DNA from 4 places in the Faecalicatena sp. genome. Region 1 is predicted to be linked to each of the others. Evidence: predicted binding sites of a transcription regulator. Region 1 holds the regulator's gene; each other region holds the start of a gene.
The links. Region 1 encodes Rex, which represses fermentation and respiration genes when NADH is low (regulators of the CRP and FNR family bind a similar motif). Its sites were predicted from a motif close to ATTGTTAANTANTTAACAAT; they were not measured.
Positions count from the first base shown of each region.

Region 2: the regulator Rex is predicted to act here: its motif matches at 1,268-1,287, upstream of AC4OGX_RS20830 (4Fe-4S dicluster domain-containing protein).
Region 3: the regulator Rex is predicted to act here: its motif matches at 1,699-1,718, upstream of adhE (bifunctional acetaldehyde-CoA/alcohol dehydrogenase).
Region 4: the regulator Rex is predicted to act here: its motif matches at 1,861-1,880, upstream of rsxC (electron transport complex subunit RsxC).

Region 1 covers NZ_JBZUUL010000012.1:40,815-44,018, forward strand. The annotation lists gene AC4OGX_RS05980 (NAD(P)H-hydrate dehydratase) at 1-1,084, opposite strand, end outside; gene AC4OGX_RS05985 (redox-sensing transcriptional repressor Rex) at 1,167-1,811, opposite strand; gene AC4OGX_RS05990 (ABC-F family ATP-binding cassette domain-containing protein) at 2,093-3,204, shown strand, end outside.
Region 2 covers NZ_JBZUUL010000049.1:33,881-37,084, forward strand. The annotation lists gene AC4OGX_RS20830 (4Fe-4S dicluster domain-containing protein) at 1-1,186, opposite strand, end outside; gene AC4OGX_RS20835 (homocysteine S-methyltransferase family protein) at 1,321-3,204, opposite strand, start outside.
Region 3 covers NZ_JBZUUL010000027.1:116,256-119,459, reverse strand. The annotation lists gene adhE (bifunctional acetaldehyde-CoA/alcohol dehydrogenase) at 1-1,640, opposite strand, end outside; gene AC4OGX_RS14265 (GNAT family N-acetyltransferase) at 2,008-2,883, shown strand; gene AC4OGX_RS14260 (ABC transporter permease) at 2,945-3,204, opposite strand, start outside.
Region 4 covers NZ_JBZUUL010000024.1:218,745-221,948, forward strand. The annotation lists gene AC4OGX_RS12485 (RnfABCDGE type electron transport complex subunit D) at 1-353, opposite strand, end outside; gene rsxC (electron transport complex subunit RsxC) at 437-1,756, opposite strand; gene rpsA (30S ribosomal protein S1) at 1,950-3,032, opposite strand; gene ispH (4-hydroxy-3-methylbut-2-enyl diphosphate reductase) at 3,013-3,204, opposite strand, start outside.

The sequences.
Region 1 (3,204 bases):
ACTCCTTTTCCTTAAGCAGCTCAAGATGGCAGGCAAGCAGATTCAATCCATCCGCGTCCACTACGCAGGGGACCTTCACCTCTGTCAGAGCCGTCTTCAATATCTGTTCTGAAATCCTGTTCTGGCCCAGGCCGCATCCGATCCCGACTACATCTGCCCAGGAAAGAAGCCTCTTGAGTTTTTCTTCTTCAAACTCTGTATAGGTAGAAATAATCGCTTCCGGCAGGAGCTGCTGCAGGATCACACGGTTATCCTCAGACGTATAGATTTGTACCAGTCCTGCACCGCTTATATACGCGGCCTTCGCACTTAAATATGCGGCACCGGACATTCCCGTGCTTCCCGTAATCATCAACACCCTGCCATATGTCCCTTTGTGGGAATTCGGTCTCCTCGGCGGGAGCAGTCCCGGCAGGTCCTTCTTCTCGTAGGTGTAACACAGTGCATTCTCATCTTCGAAAAGACTTTTGCTGATCCCGATATCCACAGTCACGGTCTTTCCCGCATAGAGATGCCCCGGATGAAGGATACAGCCCAGCTTCTCACACTGGAACGTAACGGTTAAGTCTGCTTCAAAAGCCGTCCCCAGCACTTTCCCTGTGGCTGAGCAGATCCCCGATGGGATATCCACGGCTGCCTTTGTCCCCTTGTGTGCATTCATTCTGGCAATGGCATCCCGGTAATCTCCGGTGATCTCCCGGTTCAGCCCCACTCCAAAAACAGCATCCACTATAGTAGTATATTCCTCATCTTCCTCAGTTGTGACCATGGGAACACCGCAATTTTCCGCAATCTGCCTCTGGCACCTGCAGTCGGCACTCATAGAAGTTTCCCGGCCCACAAAAACCGTTCTTGCATCATATCCTTTTTCCTTCAAGAGCCGGGCAATGGCAAACCCATCCCCCCCGTTATTGCCTGAGCCGCAGTAAACAAGCACTTTATTTAGATTTAGCTGCTCCTTTTCCATGACATCCACAAAAGCAAGGGCCGCTCTCTCCATCAGAACCATAGAAGGAATCCCGATCTTGTTGATCGTGTAATTATCAGCCTTCTGCATCCATTCTCCTGTAGGGAGGTATCTCATATTATCACCATCCTAACTTCGTTTGAAATAAATAACGTGTAAAAAAGGCAGTCTGCCTTCGTTACACGCTTTGTATTCTCTATCATTTACCATGTTCTTCATTGTAGCGGCTGATATTGTAGGAAAGCTTCATCAAACTGTCTGACAAATGTACGCTTTCTACGATCACATCATCCGGCAGATTCAGGTCTGTGTGTGCAAAGTTCCAGATTGCTTTGATCCCGCTGTCCACCAGTATGTCTGCCACTTCGATCGCTTTTGATTTCGGAATCGTGAGTGCTGCGATCTCGATATCGTTATGCTTTAAGAAGTTCTTTAAATCATCCATCATGCGTACCGGTATGCCGCGGATGCTGACCCCTTCCAGTCTTGGATTCACATCAAATAATCCTTTCAGAAGGAAACCGCTCTTCTCAAATGAAGCATAATTGGCAAGTGCCTGTCCAAGATTACCCGCGCCGATAATAATCATATTATGTTCTCTGTTCAATCCTAAAATCTTCCCTATCTCTGTATAGAGATACTTTACATTATACCCATATCCCTGCTGACCGAAACCACCGAAATTGTTCAGATCCTGCCGGATCTGTGAAGCAGTGACATTCATCTTCTTGCTCAGATCGTTTGACGAGATCCTTTCTACGCCTGCATCCAGTAACTCTCCCAAATATCTGTAATATCTTGGCAGCCGTCCTATTACTGCACGTGATATTTCTCTCTCTTCCACAGCATTCACCCTCCAAACTTAGTCTAATACATTGCTTTGTAAAGATCTATGACAGCATCATATGTCCATACATAGGTGTTTACAAAACAATGTACCAGACTTTATTATATAGAATTGCGTGGACAAAGTCAATTTTTTAGTTGTATTTTACTCTATTTTCGTTATAATGAAAGGAGTGTACCCTAATGGCATCCTGTAATATATGCTCCCGGGTATGCATTCTCTTGGGGCATCCGCAAAAATGGAATCTCAAGATACACTTAAGATACAGGAGGTTTTTTATGATATTCGCATGTCATAATCTCAATAAATCATTCGGAGAACAGCTGATCGTAAAGGATGGCTCTTTCCATATAGAAGACAGAGAAAAGGCGGCTTTAGTCGGCGTAAACGGCGCAGGCAAATCCACTATTTTAAAGATGATCGTAAAAGAGGAGTCTGCTGACAGCGGCGAGATCGTATTGACCAAGGGGCGCACCCTAGGTTATCTGGCCCAGCAGCAGAATCTGGAAGGCGGACGTACGGTCTATGAGGAAGTGAAGACGGCAAAGGCTGATATCATTGAGATGGAGCTCCAGATCCGTTCGATCGAGCATGAATTAAAGTCCTTAAGCGGTGAGGAGCTTGCCAAGCGTCTGGAGACCTACAACCGCCTCATGTCACAATTTGAGGCACTAAACGGTTACGCCTATGAGAGTGAGATCGTCGGTGTTTTAAAGGGACTCGGATTTACCGAGGAGGACTTTTCCAAAAGAACTGATACCCTCTCAGGAGGTCAGAAAACGCGTGTTTCCCTTGGGAAACTGCTTCTGACCAAGCCGGATATCCTGCTTCTTGATGAGCCTACCAACCATCTGGACTTAAACTCTATCACCTGGCTGGAGACTTATCTGTTGAATTATCCGGGGGCTGTATTGATCGTGTCCCATGACCGTTTCTTTTTGAACCGGGTCGTCACAAAGGTCATTGAAGTGGAAAACGGTGCTGTGCGTATGTATTCCGGAAATTATAAGGATTACGCCGATAAAAAACAGCAGATCCGCGATGCGATGCTCAAGGAATATTTAAACCAGCAGCGTGAGATCAAGCACCAGGAGGCAGTCATCGAAAAGCTCCGCTCCTTCAACCGTGAGAAATCGATCAAGCGTGCGGAGAGCCGGGAAAAAATGCTCAACAAGATGTCACTGGTAGAAAAGCCGCAGGATGCGGCAAAGGAGATGCACCTGACACTGGAGCCCTCCTGCATCAGTGGAAATGACGTACTAAAGGTCGAGGACCTCTCCAAGGCGTTCGATTCCCAGGTATTATTCCAAAATATCAGCTTTGAGATCAAACGCGGGGAGCACGTGGCCGTGATCGGTGACAACGGAACAGGAAAGACCACTCTTCTCAA
Region 2 (3,204 bases), on a different contig from region 1:
GGAAGGATGACTCTGCCGAATACTTCGTCAGATCTATCTCCTTTGCATCAAACATAGCCTGAAGCTCTTCATATGTAACAACAAAATCCACATCACTGCGAACAGTTCTTCTGGAAGCTTCCAGCTTTTTAGCAGCACATGGTCCAATAAAGACCACTCTTGCATTGGGATGTTCCTTTTTGATCGTACGTGCCGTCGCAACCATCGGTGTCAGCTCTTCTGAGATCTGATCGATCAGATCCGGGAAGAACTTCTTTGCCATCATCGCCCAGGATGGACAGCAGGAGGTCAGAAGGAACGGCAGCTCGCCGGAAACGACCTTCTCCACATAATGATGAGCCTCTGAGATCGCGCCGATATCTGCTCCCAGTGCCACCTCATATACTTCTGAGAAGCCCAGCTCCTGCAGCGCAGCCTTGATATTCCTCGGCGTGATATTATCTCCGAACTGACCGACGAATGCCGGTGCGATCTCTGCTACGATCTCGCCCCCTTCCTTGAGTGCACGGGTCAGCTGGAAGATCTGTGACTTATCAGAAATAGCTCCGAACGGACAGCTAACCATACACATTCCGCAGGATACGCATTTGTCCGTATCAATATAAGCCCTGCCGTGCTTGTCGGAAACAATGGCACCCACGCCGCAGGCATTCTTGCACGGTCTTTCCTTCTTCGCGATGGCATCATATGGACAGGCAGATTTACATTTGCCGCACTTGATACACTTATCCTGATCAATATAGGACTTTCCGTCTACCATAGAAATGGCACCCTTCGGACAGACCTCCTGGCATGGATGTGCCAGACAGCCTTTACACATATTGCTTACTTCATATTTATTCTCTTCACAGCGTTCACACGCAGAAGGGATGACCTGCATAAGCGGCGGCTCATAGTATTTCTCAGAAATATTACTTGCCTCCACTCCTGCTGTCAGATGGACCGGTTTATTCTCCGGCCTAAGGGAAAGTCCCATCGCAAGTCTCAATCTCTCTCTGACGATCGCGCGGGCACGGTATGTACTCTCGCGGTACTTCACTTCTGTATCATCATTCACGATCTCATAAGGAATTGCTTCCATATCTGCCAGCAGCGTCTCTGCGTCCGCTTTAAATCCCAACTTTGCAACTTCTGTAAACACGCGTCTCCGAATCGCTCTGACCGGGGTCTGCAGTCCTCTCATCATAGGTTATCTACCTCCTGTATTCTTTTGAAAAACAGTCTTTTACGGCCGTCTTTTCTTAACTTTGCACTATCACTATACCGTTTTGTTAAAAAATAGTCAATACGTTCTTTGTACAAAAACAGGTACATAGATGCCTATTTTCCCTGTAGCAGCTTCTGTGCATAATAGACGGACTGCATCGCATCCTTTCCATAAAAATCTGCCCCGATCATGTCCGCATATTCCTGATTCAGAACAGCTCCTCCGACCATGACCTTACAATCCGGCGCTTTCTCCCTCAGCTGTCTGATCGTCTCCTCCATGCTGACAACCGTCGTGGTCATCAGGGCACTGAGACCGGCCAGACGGATATCCTCCTTCAATACGGTCTCAACGATCAGCTCCGGCGGCACATCCTTTCCAAGGTCTACCACATCAAAGCTGTAATTTTCCAGAAGTACCTTCACGATATTTTTTCCGATATCATGAATGTCACCTTTCACTGTTGCAAGCAGGACCTTCTCTTTTTTCTCAGCCTCGCTGCCGCTGGCAGCCAGGAAGTCTTTGAGAACTGTAAAAGCCGCTTTTGCCGCTTCCGCACTCATCAAAAGCTGGGGCAGGAAAACGGTATTCTTTTCAAATCCTTTGCCGACCCGGTCCAGGGCAGGGATCAGAAATTCATTGATGATATCCAGCGGGGCCATCGTCTTCACCAGCTCGGCACTCATATGGTGCGCTTCGTCCTTAAGCCCCTTCTCAATGGCCGTATCCAGCTGCATCTTTATGCCCGCAGCACCGGAAGTGCTCTTCATTTCCGCGGCCGTCCCCGCATACCGGGCAATGTAGCTTTCACAATTCGCATCCAGGTTCATCAGGGCATGATATGCATGATAGGACTTCATCATCTCCTCAGAGGAAGGATTGATAATTCCTGCACTGAGGCCGTTTAACATCGCCATCGTGTAGAATGCGGCATTGATGACCGGACGGCATGGCAGACCAAAGGAGATATTAGATACCCCAAGGACCGTATGGACTCCCAGCTCCTTACGCACCCTTTTCAAAGCTTCCAAAGTCACCTTTGCTCCTTCCGGCTCAGAACTGATCGTCATAGCAAGCACATCGATCACAATATCCTTTTTCCCGATTCCATATTTTGCGGCCTCTGTAATGATGCGCTCTGCGATCTTTACCCTGCCGTCAGCCGTATCCGGAATGCCGTCCTCATCTAGTGTCAGGCCGATCACGACCCCGCCGTACTTTTGGATCAGAGGGAACACCTGATCCATGGATTCCTGTTTGCCGCTGACAGAATTCACCATCGCCTTTCCATTGTAGATACGAAGCGCTGCCTCCATGGCCTTTATGTCCACAGTATCGATCTGAAGCGGAAGATTCGTCACACTCTGCAGCTTAGTCACGACTTCCTTCATCATCGCTGTCTCGTCAATATCCGGAAGGCCCACATTCACATCCAGGATATGTGCACCCATATCCTGCTGTGTAATACCTTCCCGCAGGATATAATCCAGATCGTGTTCCTTTAAGGCCTGCTTGAACTTCTTCTTTCCGGTCGGATTGATCCGCTCACCGATGATCTTGGAACCCTCCCCAAGGCAGACCGTCTGTCCGTAGGAAGATACCATAGTCCAGCTTTTTAGCTCCACAGCCTTCGGCTGCATCCCCTGGCAGAGACTGGTCATTGCCCGGATATGATCTGGTGTGGTTCCACAGCATCCCCCAATCACAGCCGCACCCTTTCTGACAATCTCCTGCATCACGCTGGCAAACTGCTGTGGTGTGACATCATATACCGTCTCCCCATCCACCTGCTTCGGAAGCCCTGCATTTGGCTTCACGATAACCGGAAGTGAGGAATAGGTAAGAATCGTATCCAGGATCGGCTGCATCTGCTGCGGTCCGAGTCCACAGTTGATCCCCATGGCATCCACCCGCAGTCCTTCCAGCAGTGCAGTCACTGCCGGTACATCCGCTCCCGTTAAAAGCTTGCCCCGCTCATCAAATATGGTGGTCACAAA
Region 3 (3,204 bases), on a different contig from region 1:
TCCGGCTCGAAGGATCTCATCATATCTGCACCCTTCTGTGCACACTGCAGAGTCGGGTCCGGAGCTACTTCGTAGAAGCATGTGTGCTGGATTCCCATTTCGTCCAGTTTTGCTTCGATCGGTTTCACGTATCCGTTCTTGTACAGGAAGGAGTCTGTTACAATAAATGCTTTCTTCTTATGCATGATTGTTCCTAACTCATCCAGCGCAACCGGCATACAGCCTTTCTTGAAGTAAACCTTTTCAGGTGTTCTGAACCAAAGCATATTTTCTCTCCTCTCAGCTACTGTCTTCACATTCAGTAAGTGTTTTACTCCTACGTTTTCAGATACGGAGTTTCCGCCCCATGAACCGCATCCCAGTGTCAGGGATGGAGCCATCTTGAAGTTATACAGGTCTCCGATACCGCCGTGAGAAGAAGGTGTATTGATCAGTACACGGCATGTCTTCATTGCTGCCGCATGTTTTGCGATCTTTTCTGTCTGTGCCGGATGTACATAAAGTGATGCTGTATGTCCATATCCGCCGTCAGCTACAAGCTGTGCTGCTTTATCAAGTGCCTCATCAAAAGTTTTTGCTTTATACATACCAAGTACAGGAGATAATTTTTCATGTGCAAATTCTTCTGAGATGTCAACTGATTCTACTTCACCGATCAGGATCTTTGTATTCTCCGGAACATCTACGCCAGCCATCTTAGCGATCTCGTATGCAGACTTTCCAGGAATCTTGCTGTTTAATGCGCCGTTGATGATGATCGTCTTGCGGACTTTATCCAGTTCAGCGCCCTTCTTTAAGAAGTAGCATCCACGGTAAGCGAACTCTTTCTTTACTTCGTCATAAATGCTGTCCAGTACTGTTACGGACTGCTCAGAAGCACAGATCATACCATTGTCAAATGTCTTAGAATGGATGATGGAGTTTACTGCCATCTTGATGTCTGCTGTCTCATCGATGATAACAGGCGTGTTTCCAGGTCCTACACCAAGTGCCGGCTTTCCTGATGAATATGCCGCTTTTACCATTCCAGGACCACCTGTTGCCAGGATGATATCGGAATCTCTCATAACCGTATTCGTCAGCTCCAGTGAAGGAACGTCGATCCATCCGATGATGCCTTCCGGTGCACCTGCTTTTACCGCTGCATCCAGAACAACCTTAGCTGCTGCGATCGTACATGCCTTAGCAGCCGGGTGTGGGCTGATGATGATTGCATTTCTTGTCTTTAAGCAGATCAGAGTCTTAAAGATTGCAGTGGAAGTCGGGTTCGTTGTAGGAATAACTGCTGCTACAAGACCGATCGGCTCTGCTATTTTTTTGATTCCATATGCAGCGTCTTCTTCAATAACACCGCATGTCTTTGTATCTTTATATGCATTATAGATATACTCTGCTGCGTAGTGGTTCTTGATTACCTTATCTTCTACGATACCTCTCTGAGTCTCTTCTACAGCCATCTTTGCGAGCGGAATTCTCATCTTGTTGGCTGCCATGGCTGCCTCATAGAAAATCTTATCTACTTGTTCCTGTGTGAAAGTAGCAAATACCTTCTGTGCTTCACGCATTGCTTTCATTTTCGCTTCGAGTGTCTCCACGCTGTCAACAATCTCAGGTACTACGACCGTTTCCTTCTTTGCCATTTCAATTCTTCCTCCCGTAATTGAATTGTTCTCTTTCTTACAGGTCTCAGTATATCTCATCGTTAAATTATTGTCAATGACGCAATTGACAAATATTTAACGTTATTTTTTTAACGTTTATTGTGTATATTGCACAAATGGCAAACAAACGTTCTTGATTTTCTATAAAGACCAATATGTTTTATAAGTTATTTTACAAGAACGATTCCTTAAATTGGTTTCAGGTACTGCTTCTTCATTTTCCCTCATACAGATAATTCTGATTTTACTTTCATTTACATCAAACCTTATGAAAGTATCTAATTGTACGATATATGATCCGATGTTATAATGGGTATGATCCAAATAGATAAAAGCGAGGGATAACATGTATACAGTTGAAATGTATCAAAATCATGAAAGATTTAATAAACAGTATAATGAAATATATGAATTTCTTTTGAAAGCAGCAGATCGTGGTTATAACGAATTATTCCACTGGGGCCGCTTTGAATGGATGATGGGACATTCTTTGTTAGATACAAGTCACCTTGACAGCATAGCCCTTTTTAGAGATGAAGAGCATAAAATAGCAGGGCTGATCGTATATGATACCTTCTATGAAGACAGGTATTATATTTTACACCGCTGTAACGATCCCATGTTGTTAAAATTGATGGTAGATCTCATTTTATCCAATACCAAAGATGAATGTACTATAAAAATCAGTGATCAGGATCACAGCCTGTGTCAGCTTTTACAGGAACTTCATTTTGTAAAATGTAATAAAGAGACAAGCATCCTGGAAATTAATCTGGATCAGGAATTAGACTATAAACTTCCCTTCGGATATTCCATGAGCCCTAAGGAGTTTCTATTCGACCACTGGAAATATCAAATGGTGATACATAAGGGATTTAATCATACTGATATACCGGATAAATGGGATGAAAAGCTCTTTACTCCCTCTCCTAATTCCAATACGCAATTGTCTGTCTTTGCAATAAGATCAGATGATTACTGTGCTCATTGCCAAGTTTGGTATAGTAAAGGAGATACTGCGTACATAGAGCCTGTTGTAACCATACCTGAATGTAGAAATTCAGGCCTTGGAAAAGCTGTAGTCTACGAAGCACTCAGTCGGGCCAGAGGCCTGGGAGCAAAAAGAGCGATTGTCCTTTCGGAGCAAGAATTTTATTTCAAAATTGGCTTTAAAGTTTCATCCGATTTTTATTCCTGGAGAAGAGCGAATCCGTACAGTTAAACTTGAGGCTTTCTCCTTCTTTTTGACTCAGCATAGTTAGTTAATAAATATACCTCTATGCTTATCTGCGATTGTATGTCCGCATTGAAACAGCAAAGCTCACAACACTTAATGCCATACACCACGCGAATGCCAGCCATAAGCTATTTCCCAAAGGCAGATCAAGTGTCAGGGCTCTCAGACTATCGATCATCGGTGTCATAGGCTGTATTGCAGAAAACAAGCCAATACCGCCTGGCATAGTGTCAACAGGGGCAAATCCCGAACTCATAAAAGGTAGAATAAAGAGTGGGAACAGTAGTCCGGCTGCTCCCTCTACAG
Region 4 (3,204 bases), on a different contig from region 1:
ATACGGCCGGTAAAGGAGATCAGAAGGAAACATCTTGCACCCAGTGCAGGGTTCATGAAGTTCTGTCCCAATCCTCCGAAAAGCTGTTTTACGACGATGATCGCAAATATAGAACCTAAAGCGCCCATCCATAAAGGAAGTGTCGGCGGCAGGTTCAGTGCCAGTAAAAGACCTGTAACAACCGCACTGAAATCCTTGATCGTAACTGGCTTGTGCATTAATTTTTCATATATGTATTCAGCAAGCACCGCAGTTAAGGTTGTAACGACAACAAGGAGCCATGCATTCTCATGTCTGAAATTATAGATCCCAAAAATCGTAGCCGGCAGAAGCGCGATCACAACGTAAAGCATGATATTACTGGTCGTTACCTTATCTCGTATATGCGGTGAAGATGATATGTTATAATTCTCGTTCAATTTTCTCACCTCTCTCGTTATTTCTTCTTTCTGTTTGCCAGAGCAATCTTACGCATAGAACCAATGGACTGCTTAAGCGGCCTTTTCGCCGGACAGACATAACTGCAGGAACCACATTCCACGCATTCCAGTCCGTTCTGGGCCGTAAATGTCTCCTCATCATGACGCTCCGCATAGTCTGCCAGTCTGGACGGAATGATCCGGCTCGGACATACCTCCACACAGCGTCCGCAGTTGATACATGCGCTTGGCTTATACTTTGCAACTTCATCCTCCGTAAATCCCAGAATAGAGGAAGAGGTCTTTGTGATCGGAGTATCTAAGGTCATCATGGCAAATCCCATCATCGGACCACCGGAGATCACCTTCTTCGGTGCACTCTTGAATCCGCCTGCCGCTTCCACAAGCTCCTGCTGGTTCGTACCCAGAAGCACCTTGAAATTGCCCGGCTTTTCAACAGCGTCTCCGCTGACTGTTACTACTCTTTCCATCAGTGGCTTTCCTTCGATGACTGCACGGTGGATACTAACCAGAGTCTCCACGTTATCAACGATACATCCGGCATCAGCCGGAAGCATTGTAGAATTGATCGCACGCTTTGTCACCGCATAGATCAACTGACGCTCTGCACCCTGCGGATACTTGGTCTGAAGAGTCTTCACTTCCATACGAGGCTCATCCTTTGTAGCCTCCTTCAATTTTTCAATGCAGTCTTTCTTATTATCTTCTACTCCAAAGAGTCCTTTTGCATTTGGGAAGAGAGAAAGCACCACCCGCATCCCGCTTACAAGCTCTTCTGTATTCTCTAACATTCTCCGGTAGTCCGCTGTGATATAAGGTTCACACTCCGCACAGTTGGCGATGATATAGTCAATCTTGTCAGGTTCCTTGGGAGAAAGCTTCACTCTCGTAGGGAATCCGGCACCGCCCATTCCGACGATTCCAGCCTCACCGATCATGCCGATGATCTCCTCCTTCGTCAACTCGTCAAACGGCTTGACAGCAGGGTATTCTACCTCCGCATATTCTCCGTCATTCTCGATCACGATGCAGTCCACTTTACTTCCTGTAGGGTTGAAATGCTTTTCCAGACCTTTGACTGTACCTGAAACAGATGCATAAACCGGAGCAGATACAAATCCTCCCGCTTCAGCAATCTTCTGGCCTTTTAACACATGGTCGCCCTTTTGTACGATTGGACTTGCCGGGGCACCGATATGCTGTGAAAGTGGATATACCAAATCACCTTTCGGCAGTACTTCGGTAATCGCCTGATCCTTTGCCAGACTTTTACCGTCATTTGGATGAATTCCACCTTTAAAAGTTAAAAGTCCCATTCTTTACTACCTTCCTTTCTCTTATCGCAATACTTGTATTGTACTAAAAATTGTGTCTAAAATCCAGTAAATTAGGCCACTTTATTGCACATAAATCCATACATCTTGATGTTTTTTTAACATTTACCACAAAATAAAGATAGAGGCTGTTTCGGCCTCTATCTGATATCTTATTATTATTTTGGATTCATTCCTATTCTTCTGTCTCAGAAACTTCCTGTGCATCCGGCTCAAGAGCCTTCATGCTCAGGCTGATCTTTCTGTCTGCCTCGTTCAGGTCAACGATCTTAGCTGTAATCTCCTGTCCGATAGAAAGTACATCTGATGGTTTCTCAACGTGTGCCCTGGAAATCTGGGAAACGTGAAGCAGTGCATCTACTCCTGGTGCAAGCTCAACAAATGCACCGAAGTCTGTCATACGTGCCACTCTTCCTGTGATGATCTTGCCTGCTGCAAAATCTTCTGCCGCATTTGCCCACGGATTTGTCTCCGGGAACTTCAGGCTTAAGGCAACCTTTGTATCATTGATATCTTTTACAAGGACTTTTAATGTATCTCCTACCTGGAAGACCTTCTTAGGATTCTCGACTCTTCCCCAGGACATCTCAGAGATATGTAACAGTCCGTCAACACCTCCAAGATCAATGAATGCGCCAAAGTCTGTTACATTCTTAACAGTTCCTTCGATCGTATCTCCGATCTGTAACTTAGCAAACAGCTCTTTCTGCTTCTCTGCTCTCTCGGCTACAAGCAGCTGTCTTCTGTCACCGATCACACGGTTTCTTCTCGGATTAAATTCGCTGATCACGAATTCGATCTCCTGTCCTTCATACTTGCTTAAATCCTTCTCATAGGAATCAGAAACAAGGCTTGCCGGAATGAATACACGTGCCTCTTCTACTGTTGCACATAATCCGCCGCCAAGGATCTGAGTAACAGTTGCTTTCAGAACCTCTTTGTTCTCGAAAGCTTCCCTTAATCTCTCATTGCCCTTTTCTGCTGCTAATCTCTTATAAGTCAGTAAAACCTGACCTTCACCGTCATTCACTTTTAAAACCTTCACTGTCATAGGATCGCCGGCCTTAACCACTGTGGTCAGATCCAGAGACTGATCATTAGAATACTCACTCTTTGTAATGATACCATCTGCCTTATATCCGATATTCAGGATAATCTCATCTGGCTTCACGTCAATGACTGTACCCTCAACTACCTCTCCATTGTGAATTGTTTTAAATGACTCGTCTAACATTTGTTCAAAAGATAATTCTGACATTATTTTGAACCTCCTCAATTATATTGTTGGGCGTGGATGCCCCTGCTGTAATACCTACTGTTTCCACTGACCCTAATTGATTCAAATCCAAATCGTCAAGTGTCTGTATATAGTACGTATCTTTACATGCTTTCTGGCAAATTTCAAATAACTTCTGGGTGTTGGAACTATG